4 regions of the Desulfofundulus thermocisternus DSM 10259 genome follow, and region 1 is predicted to be linked to each of the others. Evidence: riboswitches for the same ligand, from Rfam matches in the RefSeq annotation. Region 1 holds a riboswitch; each other region holds the start of a gene.
What was found. A riboswitch is a leader RNA that binds a small molecule or an ion and turns the genes downstream of it on or off. The one in region 1 is predicted to bind cobalamin.
Positions count from the first base shown of each region.

Region 2: another riboswitch for cobalamin. It lies ahead of cbiD (cobalt-precorrin-5B (C(1))-methyltransferase CbiD); the one in region 1 lies ahead of BR83_RS0108335 (DUF2162 domain-containing protein).
Region 3: another riboswitch for cobalamin. It lies ahead of cobT (nicotinate-nucleotide--dimethylbenzimidazole phosphoribosyltransferase); the one in region 1 lies ahead of BR83_RS0108335 (DUF2162 domain-containing protein).
Region 4: another riboswitch for cobalamin. It lies ahead of thiC (phosphomethylpyrimidine synthase ThiC); the one in region 1 lies ahead of BR83_RS0108335 (DUF2162 domain-containing protein).

Region 1 covers NZ_JMLG01000008.1:44,795-49,684, forward strand. Annotated here, with positions in the region: gene BR83_RS0108315 (MFS transporter) at 1-605, opposite strand, end outside; gene BR83_RS0108320 (YqhV family protein) at 718-993, shown strand; cobalamin riboswitch at 1,171-1,424, shown strand; cobalamin riboswitch at 1,562-1,836, shown strand; gene BR83_RS0108335 (DUF2162 domain-containing protein) at 2,053-2,802, shown strand; gene BR83_RS15410 (MotA/TolQ/ExbB proton channel family protein) at 2,802-3,491, shown strand; gene BR83_RS0108345 (DUF2149 domain-containing protein) at 3,442-3,789, shown strand; gene BR83_RS0108350 (cobaltochelatase subunit CobN) at 3,809-4,890, shown strand, end outside.
Region 2 covers NZ_JMLG01000014.1:26,306-31,195, reverse strand. Annotated here, with positions in the region: gene BR83_RS0110450 (DnaD domain-containing protein) at 1-617, shown strand, start outside; gene BR83_RS0110445 (ATP-binding protein) at 638-1,381, shown strand; cobalamin riboswitch at 1,395-1,657, shown strand; gene cbiD (cobalt-precorrin-5B (C(1))-methyltransferase CbiD) at 1,770-2,873, shown strand; gene cbiE (precorrin-6y C5,15-methyltransferase (decarboxylating) subunit CbiE) at 2,855-3,514, shown strand; gene cbiT (precorrin-6Y C5,15-methyltransferase (decarboxylating) subunit CbiT) at 3,543-4,082, shown strand; gene cobI (precorrin-2 C(20)-methyltransferase) at 4,072-4,785, shown strand; gene cobM (precorrin-4 C(11)-methyltransferase) at 4,803-4,890, shown strand, end outside.
Region 3 covers NZ_JMLG01000026.1:7,977-12,866, forward strand. Annotated here, with positions in the region: gene fbp (fructose-1,6-bisphosphate aldolase/phosphatase) at 1-429, shown strand, start outside; gene cobT (nicotinate-nucleotide--dimethylbenzimidazole phosphoribosyltransferase) at 544-1,611, opposite strand; cobalamin riboswitch at 1,700-1,904, opposite strand; gene BR83_RS0112340 (ferredoxin domain-containing protein) at 1,969-2,502, opposite strand; gene BR83_RS0112345 (DUF342 domain-containing protein) at 2,522-4,012, opposite strand; gene BR83_RS0112355 (TFIIB-type zinc ribbon-containing protein) at 4,313-4,612, shown strand; gene BR83_RS0112360 (YgaP family membrane protein) at 4,682-4,890, opposite strand, start outside.
Region 4 covers NZ_JMLG01000002.1:169,797-174,686, reverse strand. Annotated here, with positions in the region: gene BR83_RS0102890 (fumarylacetoacetate hydrolase family protein) at 1-338, shown strand, start outside; gene BR83_RS0102885 (DUF6125 family protein) at 373-885, opposite strand; cobalamin riboswitch at 1,082-1,328, shown strand; gene thiC (phosphomethylpyrimidine synthase ThiC) at 1,435-2,733, shown strand; gene bzaB (B12 lower ligand biosynthesis ThiC-like protein BzaB) at 2,737-4,011, shown strand; gene BR83_RS0102865 (methyltransferase) at 4,128-4,890, shown strand, end outside.

The DNA of each region.
Region 1 (4,890 bases):
TCCCGTACGCTTTGTGCCTGCCGGTTTTGTTCCGGTTCACTGACCAGGAAATATACGCCCAGAACCACCGGTATTATTACCAGGGGAAAAAAAAGAAACGTAGCATACCAGGTAATCAGGCCAAGCAGGGCACCCAGTACGGGGCTCACCACTTTACCCAGGCCGTTGGCTGCTTCGATGATACCCAGGGCCGTGGCCCGCTGTTTACCCGTGTAAAGATCTCCGGTAAGGGCCATGGCAATGGGAGCGGTTCCCGCCGCTCCCATGCCCTGCAAAATACGACCGGCGAGAATGGCCTGGTAAACCATGCTTTTCAGGAAAATTGCTGCCAGCCCGGCCAGTATACCGCCCAGTCCGTAAAGGATGAGTGCCGGTACAATTACTTTTTTGCGGCCAAAACGGTCCGAGAGGAAACCGGCCAGCGGGATGATAATCCCGGCAGGAACAGAAAAGAGGGTGATCAGCAGGCTGACTTTAAATTGGGTGAGGTGCAACGCCTCCTTGATGGCAGGCAGCACCGGGATGATCATGGAATTGCCCAGAACCATAATAAAGGGCACCCCGCTCAAGGCAGCCAGCACCAGGGTGCTTTTTTGCTGTTTCATTGAGTTTCCCCGTCCTTTCGCCAAAAGTTTTCCCTGCCTTTAACCCCGCCTATGCATTTATGAATGCTGCAGGGCATAAGAAATTTTAGTAAAAACCGGCAGGAGGGATTTTATGTTCATATTCCTGGACCGCATCGTCTTGAGCATGGCCCTTTTAAGATTGCTTTCCTCATCCATTGAATTCAGCGCTGCCATGCTAATGCTGTACTTTAACCGGGTGGAAACAGCCTTAAAAATAAATAGCCTGCTGGCCCTGGTAGGACCCACAATTCTGCTTACAACCACCAGCCTGGGTCTTGCCGGCCTGGCCGGTAAAGTTTCTCTTTCTTCCATGGCTATAATCCTGCTGGGAGTTGCTCTGATTTTTATTGGTATTAACCGGATGTAGCTGGAAATACTCCCGGGCCAGGGCCGTGAAATTTGGGCAGGAGCCCATGAACATTCAACGCCACCGGCAACGGGTAAAAAACCGGTACGGGGGGAATCAGATTATATATGGACAACTTGTCAGAAATATGTTATTATTTCAGGCAAGTGGAATAAATAACTGCTGTTTTGGAGAATAAGTATTCGGCCGTATCCGGGTTTTCCTGCCAGCCGGCAGGGGTAAAAGGGAACCAGGTGAGAATCCTGGACGGTGGGGCCACTGTATTTGGGTAGCAGCTTTCCACTGGGCCACTGGTTCAGCATGCAGCGAGGAGAGAGCCGGTTCCTGCTGGAAGGAATCGGAGGTAAAAGCAAGCTGGGTGCCGGGCTGGGAAGGCGGAAAGCGGGCGATGACCCATGAGTCAGGAGACCTGCCCGGGTGCGCGGTACGGGGAGCCTCCCAGGAAACAGGGGCGTGTGCCGGTATCAACTGCCGTTTTTATCGGTAGATTGCCAGCCTTTATTTATCAACCCCGGTTTTCCCTGGTGGGCCGGGGTTAAGTTATTTGTTTCTGAATGTACACTTTAAACAACTGCATAGTGGAACAGGTGCTTTCACCTTGAGGGGTGAAAGTGAAAAGGGAAGCCGGTGCAAATCCGGCGCGGTCCCGCCACTGTGAGGGGGAGGGACTCCACATAAGGTCACTGTCCAGCACCCGGCCGGGTGCTTTACGGCCCGGGAAAGGGTCTGGTTGCCGGTGGATGAAATGACCGGGAGACCCGCTACGGGCTGGGTGCCGGATGGGAAGGCGTGGAGTACCCATTGATCCCGAGCCAGGAGACCTGCCTGTTCCCCAGAACCAGACCTGCCTACGCGGATAGGGGGTGGTTTGACATGTCCTGGCTGCTGGAGCCGGGAAATGGATCCTCCATCTGATGTAGATGGGGGATTTTTTATCGGTAGAGAAACGTTTAAACAAATGCCGGTATATGGTACCGTGGTGAATCCAGCAACAGGTTATTAAATCTATCCAGTACCTTGAGCAGTAAGGAATCTGTCGGAAGGCGGCGGTGAATAGTTATGCTTACAATTTTAGGCGGCCTGCTGACAGCCACCATCATTCTCAGCGTTAAAACAGGTCTGATCCTGGGCACTTCCTGGCTGGGCCGGAGGGGATTGTTACTGGTGTCTTTTCTGTTTGGTACTGTCCTTTACGGGCTGATCCTGGTTTTTAATGTCTATCGGCAGGCGCTGGTAGCCTTTCTGGACCGGTATACCTTTGCCGGCGCCCTGCTGGCAGCTGCTTTCTTCATTTACCTTGGCTTGCAGGAGGCAGGGGAGCAAAGGGCAGGGCGGGGTGTTTATCCTTCCTGTACCCCGGGTGGTTACCTCTTCCCTTTCCGTGGCCTGTCTCGCCTTAAGTACGCCCTGGGCTTTTTACCCTGCCCTTTATGCCTGGCAGCTCTGGCCTTATCCGTTATTCTGGCCGGTTCTATGCTGGGCACCGGGCTTTTACGCCTGGGATTATATGTGGCGGTACTGTTTTGTGTGCTTGTTTTATCCAGCAGCATTCTTGTACGCAGGGTAATTATCTTGCGCAATCTCAATCCTGAAGCTTTTTTTAACCCCCTCTTGCTTTTTACCGGGCTGGCAACCCTGATTTCCGCCCTTTTTATACCCAACTTTGTCCAGGCCATGGCCATGCCCATGGCGGCCATAAAAATTGAATCACCCCGCTGGCTGGCGGCGGTGTTAGCGGGGTTGGTGGTCTTAAGCCTGGCGGGTTATTTTCGCTATCAGATCAATTTTTTAAAGGAACGTGATGATTGATGACCATTCCTGGTTCCGAATATTTAACCAAAATTTTGCATGCCGCATCCCAGAGCCTGCTAATTCCCGATATTGTGGGTCTGCTCTTCTTTCTCGTTTTTGCCTTCATGGAACTGGGTAGTTTTGTGGCTGAAATGAGGAGAAGAAAAGTTATTCAGCCAGTCAACCTGCTGGAAGTAATTCATGACGTGGGAGGGGTTTCCCTCTGGCAGATGCGCAACCTGCAGCAGGTGCTTGATAGCAGTGCTTTAAATCCGCGCCAAAAAAAGCTGGTATCGGATCTTTTGGCAAAACCCGGACTGTCCCCTGAGGTCAGGAGGCTGGTGGCTCAGGACATACTGGACCGTGAAGAATTCCGGTTTAAACAAACACTGGACAAAACGGATTTACTGGCCAAACTCAGCCCGGTTTTCGGGTTGATGGGCACTCTTATCCCCCTTGGTCCCGGGCTGGCTGCTCTGGGGCAGGGTGATGTGCGGGGATTGTCCGAAGCAGTGATCATTGCTTTTGATACCACGGTAGTGGGTGTGGCTGCCGGAGCGGTGGGTGCTCTTATTTCCAGGGTGCGGCGCCGCTGGTACGAGCAGGATTTACGGTATCTGGAGTTGCTGCTGGAACTGGTGGTGGGGGGTGAGGGCCGTGCTGTTCAGGAGACAGAGGCGGGAGCGGTTGTCCGCAGAAGAAGTTGATCCCCTGGGCGGTCTGGCCAATCTGATTGATGTGATGCTGGTTTTTTGCTGCGGTTTGATGGTAGCCCTGGTTCTTTCCTGGAACCTGCAGAACATTATCTTTGCTAAAGTAAAGCCCGAGGAAAAACAGCGACTCATGCAAAGCATTCAGCGGGTGATTAATGTGGAACGGGGTAAAGAATTAAAGGAAATACCCGGGATAGAACAGGGGGGCGGTTCCGGTTACCAGGAGATGGGTACGGTTTACCAGGACCCGAAGACCGGGAAGTTGATCATGATTGAAAAGAACAGCCAATAAGTGAGGTGGCAGTGGATCAATGCCCACAGGTAAAGCAAAATGGCAAAAACACCCGACCTTGCTATCCCTGAGCCTGATAGTCCTGATTATTGTTTTCTTAATAAGTGCTTCCGGGGCTGCAGCAAATGAAAATGCACGTACTAAGGTGGTCATGCTTTTGGGCAGTGAGGGGTTTCTGGTACCCCTGGTGGATGCTTACGGCCAGCTGCAGAACTATCCTGTTGAGCTGAAGTTATTTAGCTCCAACGACCTGAAGAGCGAAGAAAAAATCCAGCAGCTGATGCAATCGTTGCAGGATGCAGATGTATTCTTGATGGAAATGATTGGAGCTACAACCATTCAAACAGTTGGGCCTTTATTGCAGGACCTGCCTGAAAAGTGCGAGGTACTTTCCACCCGTAGCGGTTCTTTTCCTGATTACCCCCGTATTGATGAAAGTCAAAATACTTTCCTGGCTAAATATTTTGTAAATGGCGGCGTGGAAAATATGAGGCGGCTGGTATTGTATCTGGCCTCTACATACGGGCAGGTCAAAACCGGGGAACAGTTAGATCCGGTTAAAATGCCCGTCCGGTTCATCTACCATCCTGAGGCTGAAGGACTGACTCTTAATGTGGATGGGCTTTACCAGACGGTGTGCAATGCAATATACGCGGCGGGTGATGGTACAGCCCGGGGCCTGGCGTTAAATGAAGTTCACCGGGCAGTTTATGACAGCGTTTACGCTTCCGTCTATCAGCCGGATAACAATACGAACTGGACACTGGCCCGGCTGGCGGTAAACCAGGTCGTGTGCGACCGGGACGGGGATGCTCCCGCACTGGATACCCGGGATCTTTACCAGACTGTAGCCGGGGCCGTATACCTGGCGGAGCAGGGAGAAACGGGATTACAGGCCCTTTATGATACCGTGCGCCAGTCTGTTTACCAGGCGGTATATCAGGGCGACGGTCAGGGGGCCGGATTGGCCGTAGATACTGTTTATAATGCCCTTTATGACCGGGTTACAGCCGCTTATCTGGGGGATGCTCGGGCTACAGTCTACCGGGCGGTATATGATGCCCTTTGGGGGCCGGAGCTTTCCGGGTTTGACCTGGACCG
Region 2 (4,890 bases), on a different contig from region 1:
TTTTAAGGTTACAGATAGAGGAAAAAAATTTACTTCCTTCCGCTTCTGCGCTGGCTGAGTGTACGTCCCAGGATGTAACCCAGGTACAGCAAAATCTAAACAGGTTGTTAGAAAAAGAGGTCCTGGCTGTAACTCAGTATTACGATGAAAATAAGGATCAAATCCTGAGTGGGTACGATTTTGAACCGTTGCTGGAAAAGCTTTCAGAGATCTGGGCCAGTATCAGGGTCAGGGAAATAGAGCGTACCCGCTGCTTGCTGGAAAAAAGAACCCGGCTGGAAGCCAATTCTCCGGAATTTGCATTAATTATAAAGGCATTTGAACAGGAGTTCGGGCGTCCTGTTTCTCCTATGGAGGTAGAACAAATACGGCAATGGATTGAAGAATTAAACCCTACGCTGGTTTTAGAAGCCCTGCGCCGGGCTGTCTTGATGGGAAAGCATAATTTTAAATATATTGATAGTATTATTCTGGAGTGGAAAAAGAATAATCTTCGTACTCTGGAAGAAATAAACGCCTATGATGCGCAGTTTAAGAAACGACGTTCAGTTAAAAATACCACACCAAAGGTAGACGAACGTAAAAAAGCACTTTTAAAAACCCTATATCTTAGTTAAGGGAGAAAGGATGCTGGCCAATGAAGGCCTGCCCTGTATGTAATGACCGGGGTATAGTGATAAAAAATAACGTGGCTTTTCCCTGCTCCTGTAGCAAGCAAAAGGCTATCCTCAACCGTTTTAAAGAAGCTGGATTGCCAGAAGGGTTACGTAGTCATACTTTTGATAAATTTGACTTCAAGTATTATTCCAAATTCAGAATAGATCCGGAACGAAAAATAACTTATTACGAGTTGGCCAGGCGTACCTTTCAAGCAGCACTGGACTTCGTCCAAAACTTTAAAAAAAACCGGCATATCGATGGTCTTTTAATTACAGGTCCCGTTGGAAGTGGGAAAACATACCTGGCGGCATGTATAGCAAACGCTTTACTGGAAGCAGAAACAGTATTATTGTTTGTCGTCGTACCTGATTTACTGGATCGCCTGCGCTCTACTTATGATCAAAACCGCCAGATAATAGAACATTATTCGGAAAAAGACCTGCTGGATACGGCAAGGGAAGTGCCTCTCTTATTTTTGGATGATTTGGGAGCCCATAATTATACTGAATGGGCCAAAAATAAACTTTACTCTATATTAAATTACCGCGTTAATCACCGTCTTCCCGTAATCATCACCACCAATATCAGCCTGGAAAACCTGGGTGAATATCTGGGGGAAAGAACTGCGTCCCGCATTTGCCAAATGTGCTGGCCCTGTCGATTATCGGTAGAAGATGATATTCGAATGATCAAACGCAGGGAAAAACTCCAGGACAGCTAGTCTGAAAAGGAAAAACTAAATATTAGGGGCGGGTCCCCTCGGGGGATAATAGGGAAGACCGGGGAGCAGCTAACCTGCTTGAGCCGGCGCGGTCCCGCCACTGTAACCGGGGAGGAGCCGCAAATTGCCACTGGTTATATACTCACTGGAAAGCTAAAAAGATATTTTTCAACAATTTGTTGTGATTTTACAATATTTATTGTGAGTATTGACCGGGAAGGCGCGGTTATCTGATGATCCGCGAGCCAGGAGACCTGCCTGCCCCTTAAAACTGAACTTTTCAAGTTCAGTAAAGGCCTATCTATCTTCGCGCGAAAGATAGCAGGCGTAATGAAACCTGACACGCCCTTCTTTTGCCGGGCGTGTTTTTTTCAGGAGGAAAAATGAAGTGACTAAATCTTTACGTAACGGAATTACCACCGGAGCATGTGCTGCTGCAGCAGCCCGTGCGGCTACAGAATTACTTTATCATGATACCAAGCCCGGTGAAGTTACCCTGGTAAATCCAACTGGCCAGTTAATCAGGGTACCAATCCATAAGCTGGTAAATATACCCGGTGGCACAAGGGCAGTGGTAATTAAAGACGGGGGGGATGATCCCGACGTTACCCACGGCCTCCCAGTTGTAGTAGAAGCTCGCCCCACTAAAAAAGGGATCCAGCTCCGCGGGGGACCCGGTGTAGGACGGGTTACCAAACGGGGTCTGGCAGTGGCAGTAGGAGAGCCAGCCATTAACCCTGTTCCAAGGCAAATGATCAGGGAAGCGGTAAACAGCATCCTTCCTCCCAATCGGGGAGTGGAACTTACGGTCAGCGTACCCGGAGGAGAGCTGGTGGCCAGGCGCACCCTGAACCCCCGCCTGGGGATTGTAGGAGGTATATCCATATTGGGTACAACGGGGATAGTTCGGCCCATGTCCGAAGAAGCTTTTAAAGATTCTCTATTACCACTGCTGGACGTAGCCAGGGCAGCGGGTTTTAACCAGGTTGTTCTTACTCCCGGACAAATGGGGGTTCGGACGGCAGTTGATAAATACGGATTTCCGGCCGATGCCGTGGTAGAAATGAGTAATTTCGTGGGGTTCATGCTGGAAAACTGTGTAGAAAAAGGCTTTTCCGGCGTTCTCCTCTGGGGACATCATGGCAAACTGTTAAAAGTTGCAGCTGGAATATTTCACACTCACAGCCGCATAGCGGATGCCCGGCGAGAAACGCTGGCCAGTTATGCTGCCCTGATGGGAGCAGACAGAACCCTGATTGCTCATATTATGGAAGCCGGCACTATTGAAAGTGTAGTAGATCTTCTGGCTGAACATAATTTATTGGGCATATACCATCAGCTGGCTAGCCGGGCCAGCCAGCGAGCCATGGAGTACGTCCACCACCGCTTGCTGGTGGGAACGGTATTCTTGACCTTAGATGGCAAAATCCTGGGATGGGACCATCATGCCCGGGAAATAGGGAGGGCACTGGGATGCCGCGAATTAAAATAATTGGGGTGGGCCCGGGCCACCAGGATTACCTTACTCCCGCAGCCCAAAAGGCTCTGGCCGAAGCCGGGGTGCTGGTAGGCGGCATTCGCCATCTTTCTCTTTTAGCCAATGGTAGACAAAAAACGTTTATCATTAAAAATAACCTTAAGGCCATGGTTGATTTTATCAATCGACACCGGGAAGAAGGAGTAGCCGTTATAGCCTCCGGCGACCCCGGTTTATATGGTATTCTGCAGTACCTGCTTCAATACTTTTCTGTAGAGGAACTGGAAGTAATTCCTGGTGTCAGTTCTGTGCAACTGGCCTTCGCCCGCCTGGCCCTGCCCTGGCACGATGCCCTGATTACAAGTGCTCACGGAAGACCAGTTGAAGACTTGATTCAGCTGGTGCGCGACCATAAAAAAGTAGCCCTTTTTACCGACCCGAGAAGTTCACCCAGCCGCATAGCCAGCATGCTCTTAGAAGCAGGTATAATCAACCGAAAAATTTTTGTTTGTTGTAATTTGAGTTATCCGGAAGAAAAAATCCTGGAAACCACAGCCGGTGAACTAGCCTGTATGGATCTATCCGGGCAAAAAAATTGTGTTATGGTGATTATAGATGAGAAAGTCCTGGCCTTACACGACTCCGGGAATTCCTGATGAATTTTTTATTCGCGGCGATATTCCCATGACCAAGGAAGAAGTTCGTACCGTCACCCTGGCCAAAGCACGATTAGGGCCAGGCCAGGTTGTGTGGGATATTGGCAGCGGTACCGGCTCCCTTGCCATAGAAGCGGCAAGGCTAATAGGCAACGGCACTGTTTATGCCATCGAGCAGAACCCTGTTGCAAGAGAGCTAATCCGTAAAAACATATACCAGTTCGACCTGAAAAATATAGAGGTAATTGAAGGTCGCGCTCCAGAAGCGTTGCTCCCCCTTCCCGTTCCCCAAAGGGTCTTCATCGGTGGCTCGGGCGGAAAGCTGGAAGAGATAATAAACCTGCTGCAAATAAGACTTAATCCTGGAGCAAGAGTGGTCATTAACGCCTTAACCCTGGAAACACTCACCCGCATCCTGGTTTTACTCGACCAACTGCCATGGAAAAAGGAAGTGGTACAGGTATCTGTTACCCGTGCGGTTTCCCGCGGCAATTATCATCTGCTGCATGCTTTAAACCCGGTGTGGATCATTGCTGTCCAAAAGGAGGGAGATGAGGGTGGGGGGTAAGTTTTATGGTATCGGAGTTGGCCCCGGGGATCCAGAGCTACTTACCCTAAAAGCTTATCGCATATTACAAAATGTAGATGTAGTATGTGTTCCTAAATCATCAGCTGACCGGGAAAGCCTGGCTTTGTCAGTGGTCAATAAGATAATCAAGCATCAAATCCTAACTATCGAATTAACTTTTCCCATGTCCAGAAACAAGCAAATATTAGAAGAACATTGGGCCATAGCCGGGGAAAAAGTAGCACAACTGGTACAACAGGGAAACAAGGTAGCCTTTATTACCATTGGTGACCCCATGTTTTATAGCACTTATGGCTATATACAGGCTTACCTGCAAAAAAATTATCCCTGGCTACCGGTAGAAACCATTCCGGGGGTCACTGCCATGAGCGCATGTGCAGCCGCACTGGGAGAACCACTGGCTACAGGAGATGAAGACCTGGCAGTGATACCGGCAGTTAATAATCTTAAGCGACTGGAAGAGACCCTGGATAACTTTGATAACGTGGTACTGATGAAAATAAACCGCCATTTCGATAAGATTTTGGAAATTTTACACAAAAAAAATTTAATTAATCGTGCCGTCCTGGTAAGTCGTTGTGGCTACCCGGATCAAATAATAAGCCGGGAAATAACCGAATTTGCTGGAAAAAATCTTGATTATATGTCAATACTCATCCTCCGGAACTTAAAAGGTCGTTAATTTAAGGGGGGCAATAAATGATTTATTTTGTTGGTGCCGGACCGGGAGATCCTGAACTGATAACTATTAAGGGAGCAAAGTTACTGCAGGAAGCTGATGTAGTTA
Region 3 (4,890 bases), on a different contig from region 1:
ATGGCCGGCCGCTACGTGGGTAAGGACGACCCGGTGTGCATCGTGCGCTGCCAGAGCGGCATGCCGGCCGTGGGCGAGGTGCTGGAACCCTTCACCAAACCCCACCTGGTCAGCGGCTGGATGCGCGGCTCCCACAGCGGCCCGCTGATGCCGGTCAGCATGCAGCAGGCCACCCCATCCCGTTTTGACGGCCCGCCCCGGGTGGTCGCCCTGGGCTTCCAGCTTGCCGACGGCAAGCTCATCGGGCCGCAGGACTTCTTTGCCGACCCGGCCTTCGATCAGGCGCGGCAGATGGCCAACGAAATCGCCAGCTACATGCGCAGCCTGGGACCCTTCGAACCACACCGGCTGCACCTGGACGAAATGGAATACACCACCATGCCCCAGGTGCTGAAAAAGCTGAAAGACCGCTTCGAAAAACTGCGCTAGACAACCGGTCGACCTGCCAGTTGAATTTCCGCCCGCCAAACAGCAGCGGGCCGTACCGCGGTAAAAATTATACGGGCCCTGGAAAAGCCCGCCGGCTTTCCAGGGCCTGTTTATTTACTTCAATATCTTTTCCTCATCCAGCGCGGTCAGGCCCGCCTCGCTAAAGCTGGCCATCTCGTTGATCACCCGGCAGGCCGCTTCCACCAGGTGCATGGCCAGGGCTGCCCCGGTCCCCTCTCCCAGCCGCATGTTCAGGTGCAGCATGGGTACCAGCCCCAGGTGCTCCAGGATGAGACGGTGACCCCGCTCCCCCGAAAGGTGGGAAGGAATTAAAAACTCCCTGGCCCGGGGCTGCAGGGCCACCGCCACCATGGCGGCGGCAGTGGTGATAAAGCCGTCGATGACCACCGGCACCCGCCGGGCGGCCGCCCCCAGGATAACCCCGGCCAGGCCGCCGATTTCCAGCCCGCCCACTTTGGCCAGAACATCCAGGGGGTCGGTGGGATCGGGGCGGTTCACCTCCAGCGCCCTGGACACCACTTCTATTTTCCGCTGCAGCACTTCATCGTTGACCAGGGTCCCCCGCCCGGTGACCTCCCCGGGGTCAAAGCCTCCCAGCGCCGCGGCAATGGCGCTGCTGGGGGTGGTGTTGCCAATGCCCATATCGCCGAGGCCAATCAGGGTGGCCCCCCGGTCGATTTCCTCCTGGACCACCTCGATGCCCACCTCCACCGCCCGCACCGCTTCCTCGCGGGTCATGGCCGGGCCGCGGGCGATGTTTCCCGTACCCGGGCGTACCTTCCTGTTCAAAACCCCGGGGTAATCCACGGGCACGGCCACCCCCACATCCACCACCACCAGACGGGCACCGGCCAGCCGCCCCAGCACGCCGATCCCGGCCACCCCGTTGAGAAAAGCCGGGAGCTGCTGGTGGGTGATCTCCTGGGGCGCCACGCTGACCCCTTCGGCCACCACCCCGTGATCGCCGGCCATGACGATGATCACCCGGTCGCCAACCACGGGGCGGGGGTTACCGGTAATGCCCGCCAGCTGAATGGCCAGCTCCTCCAGCCGGCCCAGGCTGCCCGGCGGCTTGATCAGGCTGTCCAGCCGCTCCCGGGCCTCAGCCATGGGCTGCTCGTACAGCATCCCCACCTCGCCTATGGTTTTTTCCAGCAGCAATTTCACCAACCTCCCTGCAAATTAATGGATCTGGCTAAAAATAAAAGTCCACAGCCCCATCAAGGCCGTGGACTTTACCATCATCCAGCGGTGGCAAAACCGGCAGGCAGGTCTCCTGGCTCAGGATCCTCGCGGCCACCCGCCTTCCCGGCGACACCCATCAGCGGGTGCCCTGCCAGTGGCATCATCCCGGTGGCCGCTCCCCATTCACAGTGGCGGGACCGCTCAGGATTCGCACCTGATTCCCTATTCTCCCCCGCAAAAGCGGGGGCACCTGCCGGTGTTGATATATGCCATTTATTATAAAATAGTTTTTCGACGCACCCCTTTACTTTTCCTGCCGTCCGGAAAAATATTTCAACTTTTTACCGGCCGGTCAAAGTAAATATTCTTGCCCGTGGCCGAAATGGGAATACCCACCACAATGGGGCCCTGAAGCAGGCCCATCTGGCGGGCCACCGTCCCCACCCGGTACATGATCCGGTTGTCGGCATTGAAGAGGCTGGCCGTTTTCACCGCCGAGCCCAGGGCAATACCCACATCCAGCAGGCGCCACGCGCACAGGGGCCCGGGAAACTCCGGCCCCTCATGGCTCTGCAGGTCCTCGCAGCGGCTGAAACCGCAGGCTCCGCAGTTCAGGCCCAGGGGCTTGTTCTCCGTCAGGGAGATGAGGACCACCGCGTCGGAGCGGCGCACATTATCGGCATCCCGGTCGAAGTTCACCTTCCCCCGCTCCTTCCCGAACCGTTCCATTTCATCGGCCAGCCGGGATAATTCTTCCCCCGATAAAATCCTGACGCCCACGTAATCCTGGCCCAGCCCCTTGGGAGCGGTACGGGCTGCCAGGGCCATCAGTTGAGCCACCATGAGCAAAGCCTCGCGCAAAACCATCACCCTTCCCCGAAAACTATTATTTTCCCGGAATGATATCCAGCTCCCCCTCTTTATTGAGAAGGACCTTGATGGAGCCCGTTTCCTGCGCCAGGACCTGGCGGCGCTGCCCCACCTGCACCACGGACCCCGGGAAAGCCCGCTTCACCCTGATCACCCCGGATGCTCCCACCCGGACCACCGGGGGCGCCCCCAGGGCGCTGCCCAGCTCCTCCACCTCGGCGCTGCCGTCACAGAAAATCTCCCCGCCCTTGAAGGAACCCCTGATCACCACGTCCCGCCCGGCACTGATGGTGGTGTTGACGCACCCCTGCCGGGTCACAAAAACGCTCCCCGAACTCTGGATGGTGGAATTCATGGCCGAGGGGAGCACCACATCGGCCGGGTTTTCCGCGGCCTCCTGCAGCAGGGCGACGGCGGCTTCCACGTCCCTGACCACCTGATCGAAATTCTTCACCGTCAGGGGGTTCAGACCAACCAGGCAGTTCAGGGAGCGGCCGCACCTGGCCACTTCCTCCGGCACCATCGCCCTGACGGCGGCAATTTCCCGCAGGGTGTTTTTCACCAGGGGACGCAAATGCTTAAACCTGGTATCCATCAGGGCCATGAGAACCCGCCCGAAATCCAGCCGCGCCGGGCTTTTCCCCTGCCGCTGCTTCACCTGTTCCAGGGCCGCCCGCAGGAGGTCCAGGCCGGACCGTATATCCCGGAACATGAAGGAGAGTTTCAGGGCCCCCGGAAAGCCGGTGCCGGCCCGCAGCCTGCTGCCGATTACCCCCCGGTGAACGTGCATCTTCCGGCCGCTGACCACGGCCGCCCGGGTCACCAGGCCGGTGATCTCCACAGCACCCGTTGCCTCCACTTCCATGGCCTCACAAACATTGCCCAGTATTTTCAGATCCCCTTTGAATCTAATATTACCGCTTTTAATGTTCACATCCCCCTGATGAACCAGGAGGGGATCAACATAAAAAATATAAGTGTTCCCGGCTTTTCTGTACCAGGGCCGCCCGCTACCCGCGGCCACCACCCGGGTGCCCCCTTCCTTCAGCTCCACCCCTTTCCCCGCCTGCAGCTCCAGCAGTACCGGCGGCGGGGGTGGGAGAACCTCGCCGGTCACGGACCTGCCCGGCTGCCCCGGCTGCGGGGGATGCTTTACCGCCAGCAGGGTCCCGGACTCCACGGAAACAATGGTGCTGGTCTCCCGGAAGTCAACGCGTTCTTCCCCTTCCCCGGCCCTCCCGGGGGGAATCTCCTCCTCGAAAAAAATCTCCAGCCGCTCGTCCACACCGGGCTGCGGCGGCTCCCCTTCCGCCACCAGCAACGGCTCCGGCCGGGGACCGGCGGCAAAGGAGGCCACCACCTCCTCTTTAATGCCCCAAACCACCCCCGCCGCCTGCAGTGCTTCGCGGACCGCCTCCTGCTCCAGGACGGTAACGCCTTCCGGGGCGGAAATATAAGCCCTCAGCCCGTCCTCGCTTATGGTTACCTTTAAATTTTCGCCGGCCACCATTTCCTCCCCCAGTACAGCTTGCTTAAAATCACCCTTATAACTTTATTCGGAAGATCCCGGCCAAAAATAAGAAAGCGGCCCTTTTTCCCTGCAGCAACATTTACGTAAATCCTTCCACATCTGCACAGGGATCTCCTGCCAGGGGTGCCGCTTAATGCCGGAAAGCGGCGGCGAGCCGCGGCCACCTGCGGGCCCCGGAAGCGGCAAATTTTTGTCTGCCGGGGGAGGAATTTTTTCATTCCACGCGAAATAACCATGATAAAGGCCCATTTGCTTCTTCAAGGGGAGGGGAAGACAATGTATTACCCGGGGGAAATCAGGACGCCCGGACTGGAATTAATTCTTATTTTACTGCGCGTGGTTTATTTTGCCGGGATGCTCTTTTTAATTGCCGGGCTGGGCGTTGCCCTGCAGGCGCCCGCCGTAATTACCGGGGTGGTGGCGGGTATTGCCGCCTGGATGCTCCTTTCCAGCGGCCTCTTTGAGGTGACCACCTACCGCTGCCCCAACTGCGGACATCTCAAGCGAACCGTTAAAAATTTCGGCTCCTACCGCTGCTCCAGCTGCGGGCAGGAAAGCTACATCCAGGGCATGTAAAAAACATGGTCCCCCAGCGGGGACCACATTTATTTTCCGCTTCCCGGGCGGCTGCCCGGGGCTGCGCCGTCAGGCCAGCCCCGCCACATCCGGGGGGACGGTCAGGGCCTCCCCATCATCCCCGGCCTTCCCGGCAGCGGGGAAGCTTTCCTTTTCCTTATCTTCCGGCATGGAGCTTATATTCATGAGGTCGTACCACAGGCAGTAGCCCAGCACCCCTTCCAGGGCCCAAAAGATCCCCAGCGCCCTCAACAGCGGCGGCCTGGCCAGCGCGGCCA
Region 4 (4,890 bases), on a different contig from region 1:
GGGACCTCCAGAAAAAGGACGGGCAGTGGACCCGGGCCAAATCCTTCGACACCTTCCTGCCCCTGGGGCCCTATATCGTCACCGGCCTGGATCCGGGGGACAGGGAAGTTTCACTTTACCTCAACGGGGAGAGAAAGCAGCACTCCTCCACCTCACAGCTTATTTTTCCCGTATACCGGCTGGTCAGTTTTATTTCCCATATTATGACCCTTTTGCCCGGGGATGTCATCCTTACGGGTACTCCCGCCGGGGTGGGGCCGGTACAGCCGGGCGATCAGGTGGAGGTGGTTATATCCGGCATCGGCCGGCTGGCCAATGTGATCGTGTCGGGCGCCTAGCTGACCGCCGGCGCCCGGCACGGGTGAAAGCCGTTCAGTCGATCCAGAATTCCCAGGCGCAGTAGTATTCTTCCGGGTGCTCGTCGGGCGGGCAGCAGACGCAGCGGGTTTTAATGCGCGGGTCGATGGCCCGGGCAAACTCCGTATATTCCACCAGCCCCACGGTTTTGCAGGGGAAGTCGGGCAGGTTTTTCCTTTTGCGGGCCGACTGCACCCGGCAGTCGTTCATGCGGAAAATAATCCGGTTCTCGTCCACATCGACAATTTCCTGGCGGTTGAGCAGGGCGTACAGGCGGTATCCCAGCGCCTTTTTTAATGCCGGGATGCCCCCGTTTTCCGGGATGCCGTGCAGCTTCATGATCCGCCTGGCTTCATTGACCGTGAATTGTTCCCAGGCGGCCGCATCGGCCCTGATGGCTGCCTCCATACCATGCTCCCGCTCCACGGCCTGGAACCACAGCCCGTCGTGGGCCAGCCAGCGCTTGGCAAAATCGCTCAGCACGGCCAGCAGTTCTTCCCTGGAAAGCCCGGCAAACTGGTTGGCCATAGCCTCTCCCTACCTTTCTTTAAAATAATTAATTTGTTAATCTTTTTTAAATAATATCATTTTTATGTGTTCATTTCCAGAGCCGCGGTTGGTAAATCATAACCGGTTTCCCGGCCCGCCGGAGGGGTTGATTTTGAATCTCACGGAAAATTTTTCTTGCCCGCCCCGGGCCGGCTGTGTTAAAATAGACCCTGGATAATTGAATAGTCAAACAGGTGCCCCATGAAGGGGAGAATAGGGAAGTCCGGACGGGTGGCATACCACCCGGAAACGGCGCGGTCCCGCCACTGTAGTCGGGGAGCTTGTCCCGGTCACTGGTCGCAGGCATTCACCGTGTACAGCTGCAGGTAAGAAAAGCAGCGCGGTTGAACGCCGGCCGGGAAGGCCGGGGGGAAGGGCAATGATCCGTTAGCCAGGAGACCTGCCTGTTTGAAGTGTGGTCGCCCTCGCGCGAAAGGGCAGCCGTGCGCGGAGGATGATGGTAAAGTCCTCAGCCAGAAAGTTTTTGGCTGGGGACTTTTTATTTTACCTGCCTGGAGGTGGTTATAAATGCCGACGCAAATGGCCAGGGCCCTGGCCGGGGAAATTACCCCGGAAATGAAAAGGGTGGCCGGCCGGGAAGGGGTGGACCCGGAATTTATCCGCCGGGGGGTGGCGGAAGGCACCATTGTCATTCCCCGCAACCGCAGGAGAAAGAACATCAATCCCGTGGGCATCGGAACAGGACTTCGGGTGAAGGTAAGCGCCAGCGTGGGCCTGGCGGGGCCCGGTGATACCATTGAAGGTGAGGTGGCCAAGGTGCGCGCCGCCGTGGAAGCCGGGACGGACGCCGTCATGGACCTGAGCGTATATGGGGATATAGACGGTGCCCGGCGGGCTGTGCTGGCCGCAACCACCACGCCCGTGGGTACCCTGCCCGTGTACCAGGCCCTGGCGGAAGCCCGGGAGAAGTACGGGGCGGCGGTCAAAATGAAGGTGGACGAGATGTTCGAGGTCATCGAGCGGCAGGCGGCCGACGGGGTGGATTTTCTGGCCCTGCACTGTGCCACCACGTGGCAGACCCTGCGGGCGGCAAAGAAACACCGCCGCGTCGATTACCTGGTCAGTCACGGGGGCAGCCACTTAATGGGCTGGATGATTTACAACCAGAAGGAAAATCCCCTTTACGAGCATTTCGACCGGCTGCTGGAGATCTGCCGCCGCTATGATGTTACCTTGAGCCTGGCCGACGGCTGGCGTCCGGGCTGCCTGGCCGATTCCCTGGACGCGGCCCAGGTGCAGGAGCTGGTGGTGCTGGGGGAACTGGTGGCCCGGGCCCGGCAGCAGCAGGTGCAGGTGATGGTCAAAGGACCGGGGCACGTCCCCCTGGGGCACCTGAAGGCCACCGTACAGCTGGAAAAGCAGCTCTGCCACGGGGCACCCTATTTTGTCTTCGGCCCGGTGGTTACGGACATCGCCCCGGGGTACGACCATGTTACTGCAGCCATCGGCGGGGCCCTGGCGGCCTGGGCCGGAGCGGAATTTCTCTGTTACGTCACCGCCGCGGAGCACCTGGGACTGCCCGGTGTGGAGCAGGTGCGGGAAGGGGTGGTCGCCGCCCGCATAGCCGCCCATGCGGCCGACGTGGCCAGGGAGCCCCGGGCGGCGCAGTGGGACCTGGAAATGTCCCGGGCCCGCAAGGCCCTGGATTGGGACAGGCAGATCGAGCTGGCCATTGATCCCCTCCGGGCCGATGCCCTGCGCCGGGAACGCAGCCATGGTTCCCACCGGGCCTGCGCCATGTGCGGCAGGTACTGCGCCATGCAGGTGGTCGGGGAATATCTGGGCAAAGAGCAGGGGGTGTGTTAGGTTATGACCCGGTTACTGGCAGCCAGGAAGGGCTTTATTACGCCGGAAATGGAGGAGGCGGCCCGGCAGGAGGGAGTGGACCCGGAATTCATCCGGGCCGGGGTGGCCGCCGGTACCATCGTCATCCCGAAAAACAGGTTGCGGAAAGGGATCCGGACCTGCGCCATCGGGCGGGGCCTGCGGACCAAGGTGAATGCCCTCATTGGCACCTCCAGCGACCGGGACGACCCGGAAATGGAGGCCCGCAAGATCGAGGTGGCCATTTCCGCCGGGGCCGATGCCATTATGGACCTCTCCACCGGGGGGGACATCGACGGCATGCGCCGCGTTAGCCTGGAAAGGGCCACGGTTCCCGTGGGAAGCGTGCCCATCTACCAGGCGGGCATTGAGGCCATCGAGAAGAGGGGCGGCATTGTGGCCATGACCCCGGAGGACATGTTTGAAGCCATAGAAAAGCAGGCGGCTGCGGGCATTGATTTCATGGCCATTCACTGCGCCCTCAATTTTGAGGTGGTGGAGCGCCTGCAGAAAACCGGCCGGGTGACGGACATCGTGAGCCGGGGCGGCGCCTTCCTCACCGGCTGGATGCTGCACAACCGGAAAGAAAATCCCCTTTATGAGGAGTTCGACCGGGTGCTGGACATCCTGCGGGAGTACGACGTAACCTTGAGCCTGGGCGATGCCATCCGCCCCGGGTGCATTGCCGATTCCCTGGACGGCGCCCAGATCCAGGGCCTGCTGGTGGCCGGGGAACTGGTGGCCCGCGCCAGGGAGAAAGGGGTGCAGGTGATGGTGGAGGGGCCGGGGCATGTGCCCATCCACCATGTGGAGACCACCATGCTCCTGCAGAAGCAGCTCTGCCACCAGGCCCCGTATTTTGTCCTGGGCACCCTGGCCATTGATGTGGCCCCGGGGTACGATCATATCACCGCGGCCATCGGCGGCGCCCTGGCCGGGGCTTCCGGGGCGGACTTCATCTGCTACGTCACGCCGGCGGAGCACCTGGGCCTGCCCACGGAAGAGGACGTGCGCGTGGGGGTGATGGCTGCCCGCATTGCCGCCCACGCTGCCGACATTGCCAAAGGCGTCAGGGGGGCCTGGGAGTGGGACCTGAAAATGGCCCGGGCCCGGGCTTCCCTGGACCGGGAGGCCGTGGCCGGCCTGGCCATCGACCCGGCCCTGGTGCGCTGTTACCTTGAGAAGGAAAAAGGGGAACCTTGCAGCGCCTGCGGGGATGAATGCGCCCTGCGACTGGTCAGGGAATATTTCCGGCCGTGAAAAAATCCGGCAGTTGAACACTGGCCGGGCAGGGTATCCGGAAAGCATCCTCCGCCCGGGCTGCGGGGGATGGCAGGTTCAGTGTTAGAACACGGCATTTTCGAGGTGACGTGTAAATGTGTAGCGATGAAGCGCGTTCTTCTTCCGGCGGCTGGTATATACTGCATATTTGCCGCGGCCACTGGGCGGCTCAGGTGCTTTTTACGGCCGTGGACCTGGGCCTTTTCGACGTCCTGGCCCGGGGCGCCCAAACTCCCGCCCGGGTAGCCGCGGCCCTGGGCACCCACCCGGAAGCCACCGCCCGCCTGCTGGTTGCCCTGGAGGGCCTGGGGCTGGTGGAAAGGGAGGGCGAGTTTTACCGCAACGCCCCACTGGCCAGCCGCCATCTGGTGCGGGGAAGGGATGCCTACCTGGGCCATGCGGTGCACCACTTTGCCAACCTGGCCGAGGGTTGGTCCCGGCTGGGCGAGGCCGTGCGCACCGGCCGCCCGGTGGGTTTCGAGGCCGTGGAACGGGCGAACTATGAAGAGCGCCTGCGGGACTACATCCTGGCCATGGGGGACCGGGCCCGGCTCAAAGCGGAGCAGATGGCCGCCGTGCTGGATTTAAGCGGATGCGAACGCTTACTGGATTTGGGAGGCGGGCCCGGGGTGTATACCGTTGCCCTGTTGAAGAAAGAGCCCGGGGCCCGGGCCACCATCCTGGACCTGGCTCCCACCCTGGAGATCACCCGGGAATTGATGGAAGCGGCGGGGGTTCTGGACCGGGTGGAGCTATGTGCCGGGGATTTCACCAGGGACGAGCTGGGCGAAGGGGTTTACGACCTGGTCCTGGCCTCCAATGTGGTGCACATTTATGACGCCGCCACCAACCGGCAGC